One region of the Halomonas sp. M1 genome, then DNA from elsewhere that is predicted to be linked to it. Evidence: predicted binding sites of a transcription regulator. Region 1 holds the regulator's gene; each other region holds the start of a gene.

The links. Region 1 encodes FliA, which starts transcription of late flagellar genes. Its sites were predicted from a motif close to CTAAAGTTNNNNNNNNNNCNGCCGATA; they were not measured.
Region 2: a site for FliA is predicted at 3,307-3,333, ahead of P8S54_RS10270 (flagellin). Genes of this name have one in related genera too.
Region 3: a site for FliA is predicted at 3,319-3,345, ahead of P8S54_RS13175 (flagellin). Genes of this name have one in related genera too.

The regions. Positions count from the first base shown of each region.
Region 1 is NZ_CP121119.1:2,600,519-2,607,030, reverse strand. Features, by position in the region: gene P8S54_RS12040 (EAL domain-containing protein) at 1-457, opposite strand, end outside; gene P8S54_RS12035 (sensor domain-containing diguanylate cyclase) at 454-2,457, opposite strand; gene P8S54_RS12030 (OmpA family protein) at 2,494-3,153, opposite strand; gene P8S54_RS12025 (MotA/TolQ/ExbB proton channel family protein) at 3,158-3,973, opposite strand; gene P8S54_RS12020 (RNA polymerase sigma factor FliA) at 4,013-4,711, opposite strand; gene P8S54_RS12015 (flagellar protein FlhE) at 4,739-5,176, opposite strand; gene P8S54_RS12010 (hypothetical protein) at 5,269-5,835, opposite strand; gene flhF (flagellar biosynthesis protein FlhF) at 5,832-6,512, opposite strand, start outside.
Region 2 is NZ_CP121119.1:2,243,661-2,250,172, reverse strand. Features, by position in the region: gene ybiO (mechanosensitive channel protein) at 1-1,774, shown strand, start outside; gene P8S54_RS10280 (SDR family oxidoreductase) at 1,879-2,625, opposite strand; gene folK (2-amino-4-hydroxy-6-hydroxymethyldihydropteridine diphosphokinase) at 2,835-3,284, shown strand; gene P8S54_RS10270 (flagellin) at 3,396-4,217, shown strand; gene P8S54_RS10265 (BCCT family transporter) at 4,245-5,795, opposite strand; gene P8S54_RS10260 (DUF481 domain-containing protein) at 6,096-6,512, opposite strand, start outside.
Region 3 is NZ_CP121119.1:2,847,286-2,853,797, forward strand. Features, by position in the region: gene fliD (flagellar filament capping protein FliD) at 245-1,591, shown strand; gene fliD (flagellar filament capping protein FliD) at 1,824-3,218, shown strand; gene P8S54_RS13175 (flagellin) at 3,418-5,160, shown strand; gene P8S54_RS13180 (hypothetical protein) at 5,247-5,891, shown strand; gene P8S54_RS13185 (AAA family ATPase) at 6,089-6,512, opposite strand, start outside.

The DNA of each region.
Region 1 (6,512 bases):
GCGAGACGACATCGCGGCGGTCACGCTGACCAACTAACCCAGACAAAACGTCCTGCACGCCAACATCGAACCGCGTGCTCTGAAGCGGTAGTGTTGATGCCAATACATTGCCTTGTGGATCAAGCAGGCCAACTTCATCCCAAAGTGCGACCTGGTCGCGTTGCTGCGCCAAATAGTGCGTCAGCAACGTCGTATCAATACGCTCGTCATAGGTGAGTTGATAGAGCGCCTCAACGCTCTCAAGGGCGTGACGTGAGGTCTCAAGCGCGCTTCCTAACCACTCTGCTACTACATCAGCACTAGCGCCCGTGCGCGACTGCGCAGAGGTTTGCTGGTTGAGATAGAAGATGCGCATCTCCCACACCACCAGCATGACGATACCTGCCAGTAATAAGCTGCCAAGGAGCCCTACCCATCGAGGGGAGAGGTGGCGCCATTTCTCACTCCGATACCTCAAGATGACTCCTTGATGGCTACTTCAACACGGTTACGCCCACTGCGCTTTGCCTGGTACATCGCCATATCCGCGCGGGCGACTAACGTTTTGCAGCTATCTCCGGGCCGCCATGCCGCGACCCCAACGCTGACGGTGATGGGCTGTGGCAATTTATTTACCTCCAGCGAGGCAACAAGATGTCGCAGCCGCTCCGCCAGACCAGCGGCCGCCTCTATGTCGGAGTGAGTCGCTAGCACCACAAACTCTTCCCCGCCCCAGCGGCCCAGGTGGTCACAACCGCGTAGAGAGCTTTCCACCAAGCGCGCTAGCGATACCAACACGTCGTCACCCAAGCTATGCCCGTAGCTATCGTTGATCTGCTTAAAGTGGTCTACATCGAACAGCAACACTGCAAAGACCGCGCCATAGCGTTTAGCGGCCACCAGCTCAGCGTCGATGGCTTGCTCAATGCGGTAGCGGTTCCATACTTGGGTCAGCGGGTCGAAATGCGCCAGCTGCTCTAAGCGCTGATTTGCTTCGGCCAGGGCTTTGCGCTCGCACTCTAGGTACATATTGAGCGTGCTGATTTCGTACGCTGAAATCGCCAATGTTAGGTCTTCCCCCAAGTCCACGGCTGCTAGGCGCTCGACCCGCTGCCACGACTCGCTTTTACCCACTACTTCTTCATGCCATGCCGCGGGAGGAGTGGCTATGACGGCACCCTGAGGGAAAGCTTTAGGCTGCATCGCCCAATAGAAGCTTTCTACCTGCTCAGGACGGAAAAACAGCAGCCAACCGCGCTGAGCGGGGTTCACGGGTAGGGGTACTGCTAGCACACCACACTGCTCGGGCATGGATAGCGATGAGGTTAACGGCTCCTTAGAGGTATCCCGGGTACACCACGGCCCGCTGTGGACATGGGCTTTATCCAAGCGCCTAGCCAGCTGGCTAATCGCCTCTGGGGCCGGCGTATTACCAGACTGAAAAACGCTGCCCTTCGCCCATAGTGCCACGCCGTGGGAACGAAACAGTGCCATCCAGGTATCTGCCTGTTCAGCTAAAAGTTGCTGAGGGCTTTGCGGTTCTTCGCGTGCTTTGGTTGAAAGCGCCAAGCTATCCTGCACGCGCTGTAGATAGCGCGCTTCTTGGCGTGCCCGCAGCAGCAGCAGGCGCTGAGTCGCCATTTGCACCAGCATGCGCACTGCGTCACGCACCGGAGGGGCCACCGGGTGTGATTTCGCCGAATAACAAAACAGCAGCCCCCAAAGGCCAGTATCGCTCTGCATAGCAACGCTTAACGCCCCGCGAACGCCAAGACGGTGCAGATAGCGTTGACGCTCTGGGGCAGGGGCACGCAGAAAACTATCGTTAAGTGCCACAGGGAAGTCACGGGGGACTAAGTATTCACTGGGCGCTGCCACATCCTCAATTAAGCGCACCGGATGGCGCTCGTAGGCGAGGCGTAAGGAAAGGGGAAAGTCGCTGGAGGGAAAACGCTGACCTAACAGTGACGGTAAGCCGCTACCGCATGCTTCGGCGACGATCAGCCCGTGCCAGTCGCTGTCAAAGTGGCAGATCGACACGCGGTCGTGACCGGTCAACTCCTGAACAGCCCGCACTAGGTAGTCAAGCAACTCCTCTTGATGACTCGCTTCCGTCAGCCTGAGCAGGCGCTCATTCACCGTGCCTAACAAGCGCCGTTTACCAACCGGTGTTAATGGTTCAATTTCTACCACAACGTAGGCGCCTGAACGGTAGGCATAAAGCTGAAAGCGCGTTGGGCTCGCCGGGCGGGTAAAGGTTAGCGGCCCGGCCAAGCGCTGCTGGCCCTGTAGCTCGTGGCGTAGCCGCTGGCTTAGGCGTTTACCCAGCACTTCCGACAGCGTCTGATCACGCCCGTCGGTAACGGTCGTGCCAACCAGTGCGGCAAGGTTGCTACTGAAAGCTTGAATGCGCCGACTGTCAGCATCCAACACCAGCAAAGCACCAAACGACTGAAGTAAAGGGTGTTGCTTCGGCACGAAAATAGCCTCGAAAAAAGTCTATTCACCCTCAAGCTACTGCTTTAGCAACAGCTCAACGCGCCGATTGGCTGCTCGCCCTTCTGCGGTCGCGTTACTTTCCATGGGTTGGGTGTCGGCATATCCGACCGCCCGCATTCGTGAAACAGCGACTCCCTGGCGTTCAAGGTGGCGCACAACCGCAATCGCGCGCCCTACCGAGAGCTCCCAATTCGAGGGGAACCGAGGAGTAGCAATGGGTATATTATCGGTATGCCCCTCTACCGAAATTTGACCTTCAAAGGCCTCAAGCGCCGTTATCAGGTTTTCTAGCACATTCTGCCCTTGGGGCGTTAGCACGGCATCGCCACTGGGAAACAAAAGGCTATCATCAATACGCAGGGTAAGGCCTTCACGGCCTTGGGAAACACTGACCCCGGGAATATTTAGCCCCGCCATCTGCGGCCTTAGCCCCTGGTGACGAGGCTGAATACCAGTGGCTAAGGTTGCCAGGGGCAGCGCAGTAATCGCACTGGCCGAGCGCATTCTGTCGCTATCTGCCGCTTCTCCCCCGCCTGGCGGCGTTAACGCCAGCAGGAGGACAAACAGGGTGATTAGTAGCGTCAATACATCCAGATAGCTCGTTAACCAGCTCTCATCCCCCTCGCCTTCGGCAGTGGGCATTTCCAGCGCATGACGGGCTTCACTGTTCAGCATGTCGCTACCCTTTTGTCGCGGGGCTAGGCGTGGTGCGTGGCTTTACAGTAGCATCGCGTATTTCGTCGTGGTAGTTGGCAACAAAGGAGTTGAGTGTTTCTTCAATAAACGACGGTAGGCGACGTTTGGTGATGAGCGATATACCTTCAAGCACCATGTTCATGGTAATGAGGCGCTCTTCGGTACGACGCTCAAGCTTAACGGCAATAGGCTTAAACACTAGGTTGGCGAGCAAAATACCGTAAAACGTGGTGAGCAGGGCAACGGCCATGCGCGGGCCAATGACTTCTAAGTCGCCCGCATCCATGACTTCAAGCATGTTAACCAACCCCACCAACGTACCAATCATGCCAAAGGCAGGCGCGTAAGTGGCCATCGTGCGGAAAATTTGTGCCTCTGCATGCTCGCGCGCTTTTAACCGCGCTATGCGCCAGCGCAGCATGTCGAAGATTTCATCCTCTTTGGTATTGGCAATGACCAGTTGAATGCCCGTGCGTAGAAACGGGTTACGGGTGTGCTCAAGCTCTTTTTCCACCGCCCGAACATCGCCTTTAAACCATAGCCGAGACATCGACACGAGTTCGTTAATGTCATCTCGAACATAGGTATTTTCACGGCGAAACACTAAGCCTACCAAGCGCACTACCCGAAGTACTTCTTTCAGCGGGTAACTGATAAACGTAGCGGCCAGCGTACCGGTAATGACAATCGCTAACCCCGGTAAGTTAAGAAAGCTTTCTGGGGACTCTGCGGTAAAAAACAGCACGCTTACCAGCAGTAGAATGCTGGCAGATATACCGATCAGCGTAGATGGATTCATCAACGGCTCCTCGCCGGGTTCAAATAAGTGAGTGAGAGATTAATTGGCGTCGTGCAAACGGGCGCGTAAACGGCTAACGGCCTGACTATGCAGCTGGGAGACACGGGACTCGGTAACCCCCAGCACAGCACCCACCTCTTTTAAGTTCATCTCTTCTTGGTAGTACAGCGCCATTAATAGCTTTTCTCGCTCTGGCAGCGCCTCAATCGCTTCAATCAAGGTTTGACGTTGCTGAGCGTCCAACAACTGGTCGAAGAGCACATTGCCAGCGCCGCTACTAGGCTCACCACCCTCTGTCACCAGCTCTTCAAACGGCAGCAGTTGGCCGCTGTTGGTGTCATTGAGTAGCTGCTGATAGTCGCTTAGCGGCATTTCTAAATCACGGGCGATTTCCCCCTCTTCGGGAGCGCGGCCTAGCTGTTGCTCCAGCCGCCGCACCGTCTCATCCATCGCTCTGGCCGAACGTCGCACGCTACGGGGTAGCCAGTCGCGCGTGCGTAGCTCATCCATCATCGCGCCACGGATTCGCTGGCTGGCAAAGGTGGCAAATGTCGCACCTTGGGCCGCATCAAAGCGCCCAAGGGCTTCTAACAACCCCACCATGCCCGCCTGGATAAGATCATCTAGCTCGATGCTCGCGGGCAACCTCACCTGCAGCGTTAAGGCCTGACGTCTCACCAGTGGCATGTATTGGGTTAACAGCTCACTCTGTTTGATCCTGCCTTGTGCTGTATACATCCTCGTGCCTCGCGGCTAAAACACTTTTTACTGGTAATTCACGATGGCTTGCAGCCCCTGTACCCGCACCGGCCGCTGGCCGGGCGTTAAGGCAAAACGAAAGTACAGCGGCGCATCGGCGTGCTTTCCGGCTAATGCCATAGTGGAACCCCGCATGCTGTTAAGTGGGATGCACTGTTCAGGGTGACATAGCCAAGCATTGACTGGCGACGCCGGTGGCGCCTCATACCGCCACTGTATCCGATCAATCACTGCGTTTCCCACTTGCGCTGCGCTGGGCGCTACGATGGGCTGGCTGCTGCTGACCCGGTCGCTCATGGCGACCATGACACTGGGAACTTGGCTGCTCCAACTGCCAGGTGCTGCCTGTACGCTACTTGCCAACCCCATTGCGATGAGCGACACCGTAATGCTCAACGTGACCACCTTTAAGATGCTCCTACCCTGCCTGCTTTGTCGCTGCATGGGTGCTCCCAGTAACGCTACTAGATAGTGACCAGTACTTATCTGCCAGTACTTCTCTGCCAATACCCGCTTGCTTGTAAACGCTGCAGCCCTTATCGGGCAAGCAGCAGCAGTTCTGTGTCTAAATAACCTGCGGCAGCTTCTCGCAAGTTATCGAGTAATCCTTGGCGTGGCAAGTGGGGCTCATGCAGCGCCAACAGGCGCTTTGGACCTTTGTTGTCATGCACTTGCCGCAAAACTCGGTACATCGGCATAAACGCATCCGCATCGCTACTTACCCACAACGCCCAGCGCGGGTAGCGCGCCACTAGTAATGGCAGATTAGCTGTAGCAGGGTCAACCAGGTGAATGTCCCAGTCATCTGGGTCGCCTGCCCAGCGGCGCCCCAATGCCGACCACTGGCTGAGGCGGCTTCTTACCTTGTTAACCTGGTGCTGATGGGTGGGTAAGCCCACCACCACCAGCGGCTGTTTCGGCGTGGGCGGTGCCTCTACGGTTGGCACCATGGCGGATGCAGCGTAAACAGAAGCCGCTTCCTTTGAGACTGGCTCTGCGGGAGCTGGCTCATCCGGCAGCGTATCTTCGGGTATGTCTCCGCGCTGCTGACGCTGTAAATCCGCCCATTTTCGCAGCCCCGCTGCCTGGTCTTGGCTGCTCATAGCATGCCCTCTCGGCTCACGCTACCTAGCTGACGAATCGCATCGCGGGCCATAAAGGAATGCACTAATCCATCGAGCAAGGCGGTATCGCGCCGTTTTCGCTGGGTGCCTAGCAGCAGCATCAGGTCGGTGCGCAGGGCCAGGGCAGCATCATCGTCGGCACTGTCCAAATGCCCTGCTACGGCGGCAACGCCGCTGGCCATGAGCAGGCGTATTTCAGCACTGACATCACCACTGTCGGCTTCTTTAAGCTGCTGCCATGCCCGCTTCGTCAGCGCGGTGACCCCTTCGCTTTGCAGCTGGGTCGCCAGTAAAGAGAGCGCATCAGCGCCTAATCGAGCAGGGCTTAACCAGTAACGCCGAGCAATACGCTTAGCGCTTTCGGGGTCACGAACCTCTCCGTACCATGCCAATAGAGCAGTGCCAGACGCGTCAGTCACTTCTGCATAGGCACTCCACAGCTGCATAGGCTGCCCACGAAAACGCACGCTTATATGGTGCGTAAGCGTGCTATCAATAAATAACTGGCGCTGGGCACAACGCGTGCCCTGGAAGTATACCCTCTGGCTGGCAGGCACCAAGCTGACCCAGGTCAGGTGTTGGGCTTCCAACCATGCCAGCGCTTCGGTGTCGGGGAGCGTAGGCAGCAAATGGACGGCGATGCCGTGTTCATCACT
Region 2 (6,512 bases), 360 kb from region 1:
CATCGATGTGTTACTGGTCGCCCTGGCCTATGTAGGCGGTAACCTGCTAGCGACCTTTGCGGTGGGCGAAACCGGCGAGCTCTCTACCCGTGCGTCACTCTTTTTAAATGCCTTCCTGATTATTGAGCTGCTTAAAGCGGCCGTGCGGATGCTGTTCTCTTCGCGCTATGAAGGGCTGCGCCTGCTACCTATTTCAGCTACAGAAGCGTCGTACTGGAACCGTTGGTTAGCGCGCCTGATTGGTATGGTCGGGTACGGCTTAATGGTAGTGGTGCCCCTGGTCAACTTCTACTTGGCAGCTGCACTTGGGCAGTTGTTAGGCACTGTCATTATGGTGCTTGCGTTTATTTACGCGGTGGGCGTGGTGCTTAAAAACCGCCTTCGCCTGCGGGATAACCTGAATGACATGGCGGCGCGCTCAACGTTAACCGCTAGCCGTGTCTCGCTGCAGCTGTTCGCCCGTACCTGGCATCTGTTTGCGCTGCTCTATTTCCTGATTGTCTTTGTACTTACGTTAGTACGCCCTGGAGACGCCCTGCCGTTTGTGCTTTTTGCGACGCTGAAAACGCTGGCTGCCGTGGTCATTGGCATTCTGCTCTCGTCGTTCTTGAGCCAAACCATTGGCCGTCGTATCCAACTTTCCGATGATCTACGTCGTAAATTGCCGCTGCTAGAAGCACGTTTAAACAGCTACGTGCCTAATGCGCTGCGTGTGCTGCGTACCATTATTTTGATCGCGGTCATCATGGTAGTGCTGGATGCTTGGGGCGCCTTTAACCTGACGGCTTGGTACGCTTCTGAACGTGGTGCCAATCTGGTGGGCAACCTATTCGGCGTTGCAATCATTCTAATTGTGGCGCTTGGCGTGTGGCTGGGACTCGCAAGCCTGATTGAGCATAAACTCAACCCGGAAACAGGCCTTGGTGAACCCTCTCCGCGCGCTAAAACCCTATTGAGCTTGTTCCGCAATGCGCTTGCTATCGCCATGGTGACCATTACCGGCATGATCGTACTGTCGGAAATCGGCATTAATATCGGCCCGCTGATTGCCGGTGCCGGTGTGCTGGGTCTAGCGATTGGTTTTGGTGCACAGAAGCTGGTTCAGGATGTCATCACTGGCGTCTTTATTCAGGTTGAAAATGCCATGAATACTGGCGATGTGGTGACCCTGGGCGGCATTACGGGAACGGCAGAGCGGCTTAGTATTCGCTCGGTGGGTATTCGCGATATTAACGGTACTTACCACATCGTACCGTTCTCAAGTGTCGATACCGTTTCCAACTACATGCGTGATTTTGGCTACCATGTGGGTGAATACGGTATTGCCTATCGTGAAAGCATTGACGATGCCATCGTTCAGCTGCGTAATGCGTTTGACGAGCTGTCCGCCAGTGACGAACATAAAATGAATATCCTGGCGCCGCTTGAAGTCGCCGGGGTCACCAGCCTTGGGGATAGCGCGGTTAACATTCGCGTGCGTATTAAAACCATTCCAGGCATGCAGTGGGCCATTGGGCGAGCGTATAACCGCTTAGTGAAAATCCACTTTGATAATGTGGGTATTGAGATTCCGTTCCCGCATACCACGCTCTACTTTGGCGTGGGCAAAGAGGGTGAAGCACCGCCGGCCAACCTGCGCATCATGCGGCAGGACTTTGATATCGATGGCCGTCCCGGTGGTCAGCCGCGCTCGGGAGATGCGAGTCGCCTGAGCGAAGATGACCCGCGCTCCAAGTCAAATCCTGAATTTAAAGGAGACTATGACGAGGATTAGAACCCACACCCGGCGAAGTAGTCGGGATGGTGATAGCGCACAGCGGGGCCGCCTTTGGGCGGCCCCGCTGCGTTTGAGGCAGTGCATAAAGGCGTGAAGGGTGGCTACACAGGGTAGTTTTCTGAGTGCCGCCCTTCCAGGTTGTTTGACTCACCGCCATCTACAAACAGGACTTGCCCGGTCACGAAGTTGTTATCCAGTAAGTAGTACAGAGCTTGTACGAGATGGCTGGGGTCACCCTGCTGTTTAAGCGGAATGCCTTCTATACGCCATTGAATATAGTCGCTGGTGCGTTGGGACGCAGGGAGTACCACGCCGGGCGCAATACCGTTAATACGCAGGCGTGGGGAAAATTCCAGTGCCGCCATGCGCGTCATGTCGGCAAGGCTCTTTTTCGACAGTAAATAGGCCGCGTAAGGGTACTGGTGGTAGGCCACTTTATTATCAATGATGTTGATGACCTGACCGTTCTCTACGGCCTCTGCAAAGTGGCGCGTGAGGAGCAGCGGCGTAAACAGATTGACCCGAAACTGCGTTTCCAGCATCGCCATGTTGGTGCTAGCAATAGGCGCCGGTTCATACGCAGAAGCACTATTTAGCAGCACATTCAGGCCTGGAAAGCGCTGCTTGGCAGCGGCTACCAGCTCTTCAAGAGCGTCGCTTAAGAAGTTGCACGGCAGTATTTCGCACGCTTGGCCTCTTTGGCGAATGCCTTTGGCAACCTCTTCGGCCTCCCCCCGTGAGCTATTGACGTGCAACGCAATATCATAGCCTTTTTCCGCCAGGGCTTCGGCGAAGTGGCGCCCCAAGCGGGTGGCGCCTCCGGTCACTAATGCAGCGGGTGTATGCATAGCAGCTCCTCAGTCTTGAAGAATGTCAACGACAGCCATGACTCTCTGCGTGTACTCAGCGTTTGTCAATAAATTGTACAGAGGTTGAACAAAATATAAGCCGAGCTACTCTAGTTAGGCGCCTATTTAATGACGGCTTTCGCTATTACGTTCGCGACGGCCTGCTTTTGTGACTGCCTTTATCATGCCTTTGAGGTTGGAGTGCTGCTATGCCATCAACGTCGTCACATGCAACTTTGGGTACTGCCTACCATGAATGCGTAATCTCGCTAGGCAGCAATATTCAGCCCGACCAGCACTACACACAAGCGCTCGCCATTTTGGGCCAAGAGTGCGAGCTGGTAGCCAACTCCCAGGCGATCCGTACCTCGCCCGTGGGGTTTCAGCAGCAGCCTGATTTTCTTAACGCGGCGTTACTGGTGCGCACTTCCTTTGATTACACCGCCTTTCGTGCCTATTTAAAAGAGGTTGAAGAGCGTTTGGGCCGCATCCGCGGGCCGATTAAATCCGGTCCGAGAACGATGGATTTAGACATCGTCGCGTGGGATGGCGAGGTAGTGGACACGGCTTATTATCACCACGACTACGTGCGTGGCCCCGTCGATGAGCTATTAGCCGCCACTGGGCGCTCGGTTACGCCCTCGGCCAGCATGCAATAACGCATTTTTTTACCTACTAAGCCTCACCTTCTGCGCTCCTCTGCCGATATTAAAGTGACTGCCACGGTGCGTTTGCCAGCGGCCGAAGTAGCAGTCCTAAGAGGAATCAGCGTGATCAGTCTTGCGACCAATATAACGTCGCTACTGGTGCAAAATAATCTGCGCAGTAGCCAGCAGTCGATGCAAACCGCCATGCAGCGGTTATCGTCGGGCCTGCGCATTAATAGCGCCAAGGATGACCCCGCCGGGCAGGCAATTGCCAACCGTATGACGGCGCAAATAAAAGGCATGAATCAGGCGATCCGCAATACCAATGACGGCATCTCCATGGTGCAGACGGCTGAAGGCACGCTTAACCAGATTAACGATAATCTGCAGCGCATTCGAGAGCTAAGCGTTCAGGCGGCCAATGGCACAAATGCACCCTCCGATCTGGCGTCTATCCAGGGGGAAATCGACCAGCGTTTGGAGGAGATTGAGCGCCTGGCAGGGCAGAGCAATTTCAACGGCATCGGACTGTTGGGAAGCGATAAGACGCTCAATATCCAGGTCGGCGCCAATGCAGGTAATGTGATCGGGGTGCGTTTTGAGGCGATGGGCTTACAGGCATTAGGCTTGGAAGATTTCAGTGTACTGGGTGATGACAGCGCAACAGACAACCCACTCACTGCCATGGATGAAGCACTTAAACGCGTAGACCGTCAGCGTAGCTATATGGGGGCTGTCCAGAACCGCTTTGAGAGCGTTATCGAAGGGCTGAATACCAACATTATCAACACGTCTGCCGCGCGGTCGCGCATCCAGGATGCGGATTACGCACAGGAAGTCTCGAATCTGATCCGTGCTCAAATCCTACAGCAGGCAGGCGTAGCGATTTTGGCCCAGGCCAATCAGCAGCCGCAGATGATTCTGCGACTGCTGGAAGGGCTATAAGAAGCGCTAACAACACGAGAGGCGCTTTTACTTGATGATGCCCTGCTCCCGCGCCATGGCATAGGCTGCCTGGGGGCCATTCCAGAGCGATGGCAGTAAGATCAATGACACGGGAATCGCAGTAATCACGATAAACTGCTGCAGCGCGCCGATTTGTCCAGCGCCCATGTAGAGCAGTACCGCCGCCATCAGCGCCATCGCAATGCCCCAGAAGGCACGTATGTAAGGGCTGGGGTTGTCGTGACCAGCGCCCACTACCGCAATGGCGTAGCTCATTGAATCACCCGTGGTCGCCACAAAAATGGTGGTCAGCAATAGAATTGCCAGCGCCATCCAAGTGCCGCCGGGCAGCGCCTGGGCAACTGTTAATGTTGCTACATCAAATTGGAAGTTGTTCAGCGCATCGGTGAGGTCAATGACGCCGTTGAGCTGGTAGTAAATACCCGAGCCGCCCAGCAAGGTAAACCATACGGTAGTCGCAATAGGCGCAAGAACCGCAACGGCTAGAATCATCTCGCGAATGCTGCGGCCCCGAGAAATACGCGCCACAAAAATTGCCATTAATGGCGCATAGCCAATAAACCAGGCAAAGAAGAATACTGTCCACCACTGCATCCACCACGCTGGTGCGGTGTCGGCGGTCATGGTCGCCATGGTGAAGAACTCACTCGCATAGGCGCCCATACTCGCGACGTAGGTGTTGACCAAAAACAGCGTAGGCCCAAAGACGAAAATCGCCGCGCCAATCGCCAGCGCCAGCAGCACATTAAAACGGCTGAGTAGCTGGATACCTTTGTGTACGCCACTCATGGACGAGAGCACATAAACACTGCCCAGCACTGCCAAAATAATCAGCTGTCCGGGGTAGCCTTCAGGTAGGCCAAATAGCTCATGCAGGCCAAAGCTTACCTGCGTTGCCAAAAAACCAATCGGGCCGACCGTGCCGGCAACGACTGCAATCACACAGCACGCATCGACTACCGCCCCCAGTGGGCCACGCATTAGGCGCTCGCCTAAAATTGGGTACAGCAGCGTACGCGGTTGAAGCGGTTGGCCTTTCACATAGTGGGCGTGGGCCAGCACTACTGCCGTCAGGGAGCCCAGTACGGCCCATGCCATGAAGCCCCAGTGCATAAACGACTGGGCCAGCGCGCCAGAGACGGCTTCAGCGGTGCCTGCTTCGGTATCAAATGCTGGCGGCGTGACCACGAAGTGATAGACCGGCTCTCCGGCAGCGAAAAATACCCCGCCACCCGCCAGTAAGGTGCACAAAATAATCGATAGCCACTTGAAGGTGCTTATTTCTGGTGCATCAAGATTACCAATTTTAGCGCTGGCAGCGGGGGTGGCGGCCAAGCCAATCGCGATAAAGAAGGTCAGCAAAAGCAACAGTTGAAAGTAGCTGCCTAGCACCAGGGCCGTCCAAGCGAACCCGGCGCTGATGGAGTCGGCGACCAGCTCAATGTCGTACAGTGACAGAGCAAGAAACGCGATGATAAAGCCAATGCTGAGCAGCAGCACAATAGGGTCGCCAAGGGTACGCTGTATGCGGCCCTCGTTTGGGACAGGTTGGTTCATAAAACACCTATAAATGAAAAGTCAGGGGCAGAGGTGCCCATTTATCAGCACCTTGCGCAAACGGGTGTAACGCATAGGTCCACAGGTTTTTTTTAAAGCTTGGTTTTTTCGAACAAAAAAAAGCGCCATTCAATGAATGGCGCGAGGACAGGAAACTGGGCGTAGTTTATCGCAAATATAGACCAAGGTCTAATGCGTTTTGCTTTGGTGCAAGATAAACACCGTCATGCACTGATATAAAGCAGTCAAAAAGCGTCCGTAGGCGAAGAGTTCTCAGCGTTTTTCAGAGAGGGGCTTTCATTACCAACGAAACAGCAGCGAAGCACTGGTGGTGTGATCAGTACGTTCGCTGGCATCTTCTGGCGGTAGTGAATTGTGTTTGATCTCGTGGGATAGCCGTAACGACAGCCGAGAGTTCAAGCGTGTTGTCAGGGCTGTTAGTGACCGTGACGTCGTATTTTGGTCGGTATACTCAACGGACATCTCCTGCTTAAGGTCAGAGTGTTGCGAAAACTCCCAACGGTAATCAAGGGCGGAATAGGCCACGGCGAGCCGCTCATTTTCGTCGTCGCGTAGTCGATCGTGACGATAGCCTGGCCCCGCCTCAAGGGAGAGGTAATGGCGCTCACCATCGACAATTTGTCGGCCGTAGCCACCAATCGCGGAGAGCTGTTGGTCGTAACCGGCAAAGCGGTCTTTTTCCCACCGAGCAAAACC
Region 3 (6,512 bases), 250 kb from region 1:
GCAAACAGGACCAAAACGGGCTTGTTGCAGTGCATTATAAAGCAATGAGGGTGTTAGACCAAGGTCTACATTCGAGATGTGCGTTAAGCTGTCATTTACATGCGGTAACTATTGAATGCTTAAAAGTTTTCTTTAATGTTTAAGTTTAGGGTTTAATAGTCGATAACTTTAAATTATAGATCGACATTCAACAGATAAGCAGCGTCAAGATAGTAGAGGGCGTTTTAAAAAAGGACGGTATTGTATGGCTACCATTTCATCACTCGGCATTGGCTCTGGGCTAGACTTGAACGGCTTACTGGATCAGCTGCAGGAAGCTGAGCGAGGCAAGCTCGAACCCATAGAGCGTCAACTGGAAACCCAGCAAACCAAAATTTCCGCTTACGGCCAGCTACAAAGCTCCCTTGCTCAGTTTCAAAGCGCCTCCGCCGCGTTAAACGATAGTGCGCTGTATGAAAGCCTTTCCACCAACGTAGGCGGTAGTGCCGTTACCGCCGCTGCAGACGGTGAAGCGCAGCCCGGCAACTACAACGTAACGGTTGACCGATTGGCGAGCGCTGGCACGCTCGCGACAAATTCGGTCGCTGATCCTGAAGCTTCTCGCACTGATACAGATCGTACCTTAACCTTACAGTTCGCCGGTGATGACCAGCCAAGTGTGCCGGTGCAGATTGCTGCTGGAAGCTCCCTTGAATATATTCGCGATGCGATAAATGCGACCGAAGATAGCGGTGTGTCTGCCTCGATTATCTTTGATGGTGAAGAGTATCGTTTAGCGCTGAACTCTACCCAAACCGGTGAAGCAGCTTCCGTATCTGGCCTTGAATGGGATGGTGCTGACAACCCTCTAGCGGCTGATGTCATTCAAGCGGGTCGAGATGCCTCGTTAAATGTTAACGGCATCGCGATTACCAGCCCTACCAATCAAGTGGAAGGCGCTATCCAAGGCGTAACGCTTAACCTGCAAGAAGAGGGCAGCAGCACCATTGCCGTAGAGCAAGACACCCGCGCCGTGCGTGAAGCCGTTACCAGCTTTGTGGATGCCTATAACGACCTAAAAAGCACCATGGGTGAGCTAACCAGCTTTAACCCAGAGACAGGTGAAGCAGGCGAGCTAAACGGTGACAGTGCTACCCGCTCGGTGGAGTCCCGCCTGCGCAGCGTACTCAGTGGCGGTGTGGAAGGCCAGTTCTCCATGCTGAGCGATATTGGTATTTCGCTACAGCGGGATGGCACGCTTGAAATTGATGATGGTGCGCTGGATGACGCCATTGCCAATAACCAAGACGCGCTTTCGACGTTTTTTGCCGGTGATTCAGCTGAAACCGGCATGGCCGGCCAATTGAACCAAACCATTGAGCAGCTGCTAAGCCCCAATGGTGCCGTCACCGGAGCCATCACTGGTGCTGAAAACCGCTCTGAATCATTGGTTGAGCGTTACACACGTATGGAGCAATCCATAGAGCAAACTATCTCCCGCTACCGTACCCAGTTTGGTCAGTTGGATGGCATGATCGCCCAGATGAACCAAACCAGCGATTACCTCACCCAGCAGTTTGATGCACTGGATGCCCAGCTAGGCCGTAGTTAACAATCGGTCGTGATGCCCTAAAACGCCTGCGCCAAGCAGGCGTTTTTGTTAGATAACCCTCCCGCCTTCTTTGAAAGCTCGAAAAAGCGCTAAAGTTATGCGCTGTTCTGTCGATAAAGATAGTATCTATTTTATGGGGGCGCTGAGTATCACTGCGCGCGCCCGTTCGGTTGTTTAAAAATGGCTTATTTAAATTAGCCATGGTTTAGCTTTTGCACTGAGGAAATCCCGCATGGCGACAATAACCTCTCTTGGCGTTGGTTCTGGCCTTGACCTAACAGGGCTGCTTGATCAGCTTCAGGAAGCCGAGCGGGGCAAACTTGCGCCGATTACGCTTCAGAAAAAACAGCAGCAGGCGAAAATTTCCGCGTTTGGCCAGCTGCAAACGTCGCTGAATGCGTTTCAAGACTCAGTTGCGAAAATTAACGACCCCAAACTGTACCAAAGCCTTTCCGCCAGCGTGCGGGGCGATGCCGTTAAAGCCACCACCACTGCCAGCGCACTGCCCGGCAGCTACCGGGTGGAAGTGACCCAGCTTGCCACCTCCGGCACGCTGGCCTCTAGCCGGGTAGATAAACGCGACGCAGCGCTAAACCTGCAAGGCGCTACGGCGCTGCAGCTCAATTTTGGTAGCGGCGATTCTGTCGACATCGACATTGCCCCCGGCAGCAGCCTTTCCGCGATTCGTGATGCTATTAACGCCAACAAAGGAGTTGGTGTTAACGCCACCATCATCAACGACGGCCAAGGTTACAGGCTGGCGCTAAGCTCTAAAGAGACAGGGGCCGATGCCTCCATTGATGGCTTTAGTTTTATCGATGCTGACAAGCAGCCAGTGACGGGCCCCTTCGCGGAAGATACAGATACCAAACGTGCTGGTGAAAACGCGGCTCTAACGGTAAACGGCATTACCATTAGCAGCGCCAAAAATCAGATTGAAGGCGCGATTCAAGGAGTAACGCTCAACCTCTCTGAACTCAGTATTGCCGATGGTGAAACCGCCACCAGCACTATTAACGTAGAGCGTGATACGCTAAAGCAGCGCGAGGCCATTAACGGCTTTGTAAAAGCCTATAACGACTTAAAAAGTACTATCGGCAAACTCACTAGCTTTAGTGGTGACAGTGAAACCGCTGGCGAGTTAGTGGGCGATAGCACCGTGCGCACCATTGAAAGCCGTCTGCGTAGCGTGCTCACCAGTGGCGTTGAGGGGGGCGAGCTTTCAACCCTCAACCAGCTTGGTATTACCCTACAGCGGGATGGCACGCTGAAGGTTGATGACACTAAGTTAAACGACCTAGTGGCTAATAACCCCCAAGCATTAAGCGACTTTTTTGCCGGTGAGAAAAAAGGCAGTGGGCTGGCAGGCAAACTAGGCACCAGCATTGAACAACTGCTGGGCAATAACGGCGTTGTTAAACTGGCAATAAGCGGCGCAGAAAACCGCGTGAAAAGCCTAGACGACCGTTTTGAGCGCATGGAAAAAAGCATTGAAGGCACCATTATCCGCTACCGAAGGCAGTTCAGCCAGCTAGATGGCATGATTGCCCAGATGAACAGCATGAGCGACTACCTGACTCAGCAGTTCGACGCGCTAGATAACCAGTTAGGCCGTAGAAGAAGGTAAACCCATCGCAGTTAACCTCAGTAAAAACCTAAAAGGCGGCCCAGGCTGCCTTTTCTCATTTTTCAGTTACTATTTTTTACATCTTTTTTTACCACTTCCCCTAAAGATTCCCCTCATCAAGCCGTTATCTATAACAACGGCACATACAGTGGCCGAAAAGCAGGCCTTCTAGGCCAGTGTCCCAGCAAGGAGAATCACCATGTCAGTGATCAATACCAACATCACATCGATGATCGGCCAGCAAAATCTGCAGAAGAGCCAGAACGCGTTGACCACGTCCATGGAGCGCCTGAGCTCTGGCTTGCGTATCAACAGCGCCAAGGATGATGCGGCAGGCCAAGCCATCGCTAACCGCTTCACCGCGCAGATTACCGGCCTTAACCAAGCCAGCCGTAACGCCAACGACGGTATCTCCATCGCGCAGACCGCTGAAGGCTCGCTGAACCAAATCAACGACAACCTGCAGCGTATCCGTGAACTGACTGTTCAGGCCGCTAACGGCACCAACAGCGCCACCGACCGTCAGTCTATCCAAGACGAAGTTAACCAGCGTTTGGCTGAAATTGACCGTATTTCTGAAGAAACCGACTTCAACGGCATTCGTGTACTGTCTGAAGATGCTGACTCATTGCGCATCCAGGTGGGTGCTAACGATGGCCAGACCATCGATATTAACCTGCGCACCATCAACGCCGAAGCCCTAGGCCTGGCAGATTTTGACGTGCGTGCTGCTGTCGCGCCTGAGCTAAGCGAAGATGCTGTTACCGAAATTACTACTGGTGATGACATTGCTGGCTTCGCGGCTACCACTACGTTTGCGGACGATGTCACTATTGCAGGTGGTAATGTTACCTTGCCTGCTGATCCTGCGAACTTTGGTGCAGTCAGTGGTTCTGTGGATACTGTAACCTTTACACAGTTTGTTACAAATAGTGTTGGTGAATTGTTTGCTCAAGTAGAAATCACTGGCTCTGACAGCGCTGGTGATCCTGCGACTGCAACAGCTTTTGTGGCTATCAGCGCTTCGAATATCAGTGCGGGCGGCACCGTTGACCTCACTGGTGGCACGTTTGTAGATGAAGCTGCTGCAGAAAACACTGTAGGTGAAGGTGTGACTGCTGCCTCTACTTCCGCTCTGACTTTCTCCTTCGAGTACACGCAAAACTTCGATAACGAGCCTGCTGGCACTATCGATTTCGTTGAGCGTGATGGTGAGTTGTTCATCCGTCAGGTGGATGGCGATGAGACCAACCTGTTTGCAGTAAGTGCGAGCGCGATCACTGCAAGCGGTACCGTAACATTTGACTTTGACGGCGCTGAGGCTGCTTTCACAGCAACAACGGTAAACATCACTGAAGACGCTTCCATCCAAGGCACTCTGCGTGAGGTACTGGATTCAGACGGTGAAGGTACTAACCAGTTTGTTGACGACCGTGGCGACGACGGCCTGTTTTTGGTTAACGTTAGCGATGGCGGCACCGCTACCGTAGCAGAAGCTGCAGTAGCAGGCGGTGACCCGGTAGAAGTTCGCTTCGGCGGTATCGATGGTGAAACCCTGTTCGCTCAAGTTGAAGTTGACGGCGAAATGCAGAACTTTGCGGTGACCGGCAATGCAACCGACGGCTACGAAGTGGATCTTGAAAGCGGTGCAATCGCTGTAGACGCCACTGAAAACCCGCTGGCAGCACTCGACGCGGCCCTGCAAGATATCGACAACCTACGCTCTGAGCTGGGTGCGGTGCAGAACCGTTTTGAAGACGCCATCACCAACTTGGATACCAACAGCACCAACCTTTCTGCCGCACGTTCGCGCATCGAAGATGCCGACTACGCAATGGAAGTGGCTGATATGACCCGCGCGCAGATTCTGCAGCAGGCAGGTACTTCCGTACTGGCACAGGCCAACCAGATTCCGCAGAACGTTCTTTCTCTGCTGGGTTAATATAAGGCTTAGCCGCAAGGCTGAAGCAGTAATATATAACGGGGCCGAAAGGCCCCGTTTTTATTTTAAAGTAGGATGTTATTATTATGGATAAAACAGGGCGGCCCCAGAATACAATGAGAGAGATACTCAGCAGAAATAATTTTAAAGGGCTACGAGTGAAGATGTTGAGCCAGTATGATGACGACGTAATTGACGGTCTTTATTATGCTGCGTGTCAGGCTGAGTCCCACATCAAGAAGCAAAGTCTTGCTGAACTAGATAGCCTGAAAAATGACAATAATATGCCGGATTCAGATCGAAATGAGCTTGAACTATTTTTAGTTGACGATAATTTTGAGGCAGAATTGATTCGGAAAATTTCTGAAGAAATGGTTATTGCTGCTTTATATAAAACAGTTGAGATAGTTATAAAACGAATGTTAGCCGTTAGTGGCCTTTTTTCAGAAAATGAGGTGCGTAGTTTTTTCAGGATAAAAGAGCTGAAGAGACTGGCTGGCGAGAGAGTGGCTAATTTAGAAGAACTGCCCGGTTTTTCTAGTTACGACGAGCTTAGGTGCATAAATAATTGTATCAAGCATTCAGGTAAGGTTAGTGACGAGTTATCAAATTTTTCGGGATGGAGTAAAAATGAAAAAATTGAGTATTTCTGGGAGCATTACTTAAGAATAAAGCCGGGTGTAAGAAAGTTTGTAACTTCTTTGTCAATAAAGATAATAGAAAAGATGTGAGCTACTCATAGTGTTCAAAAGTAGTTGTAGCTGGTGTTAAAGCATCAGCTTAATGATCCACCTTGTGTTTAGTTTCTGCAGTCAAGTTTTTTCAAGCTGAGAGACTGGTGCTTTTCCATATAAAGCAGGTCGTCATTTATAAAGGGGCCAAAGGTTAGGCCTGATTCTGGAATATATATCATGCCAGGTGCTCGCGATTAAATGCCTTCAAACTCTTCTTCAAACAGGCGAATGGAGGTGTTGATGATGTCGTTATCAGGCAGGCCATCGCGTAATAGGCAGCTTTCTGACCATACCCCGTCATCATCTGGCATAAAGCATGGAATGCGCTTTTGTGTTTGCTTGGCCATTAATACCATTTTTTTTACCACGTAATACGAGTGAGTGGCCATAAATACCTGAATGCCTTGCTTGGCTAAAAGGCCCAAAATATCCAACAGTTTAATAATAGCGGTAGGGTGTAAAGCGGATTCCGGCTCATCGATGAAGATCACCGGATTAGGGCTCAGAAAGCGGTTATCTAGCAGCGTATCCAATATGGCAATTTTTTTAATGCCTTCGGCAGTTCCATGGATCGAGTATTTAGCGTGGCCTTGTTTGTAAATCCACTGGTTGTCTTCA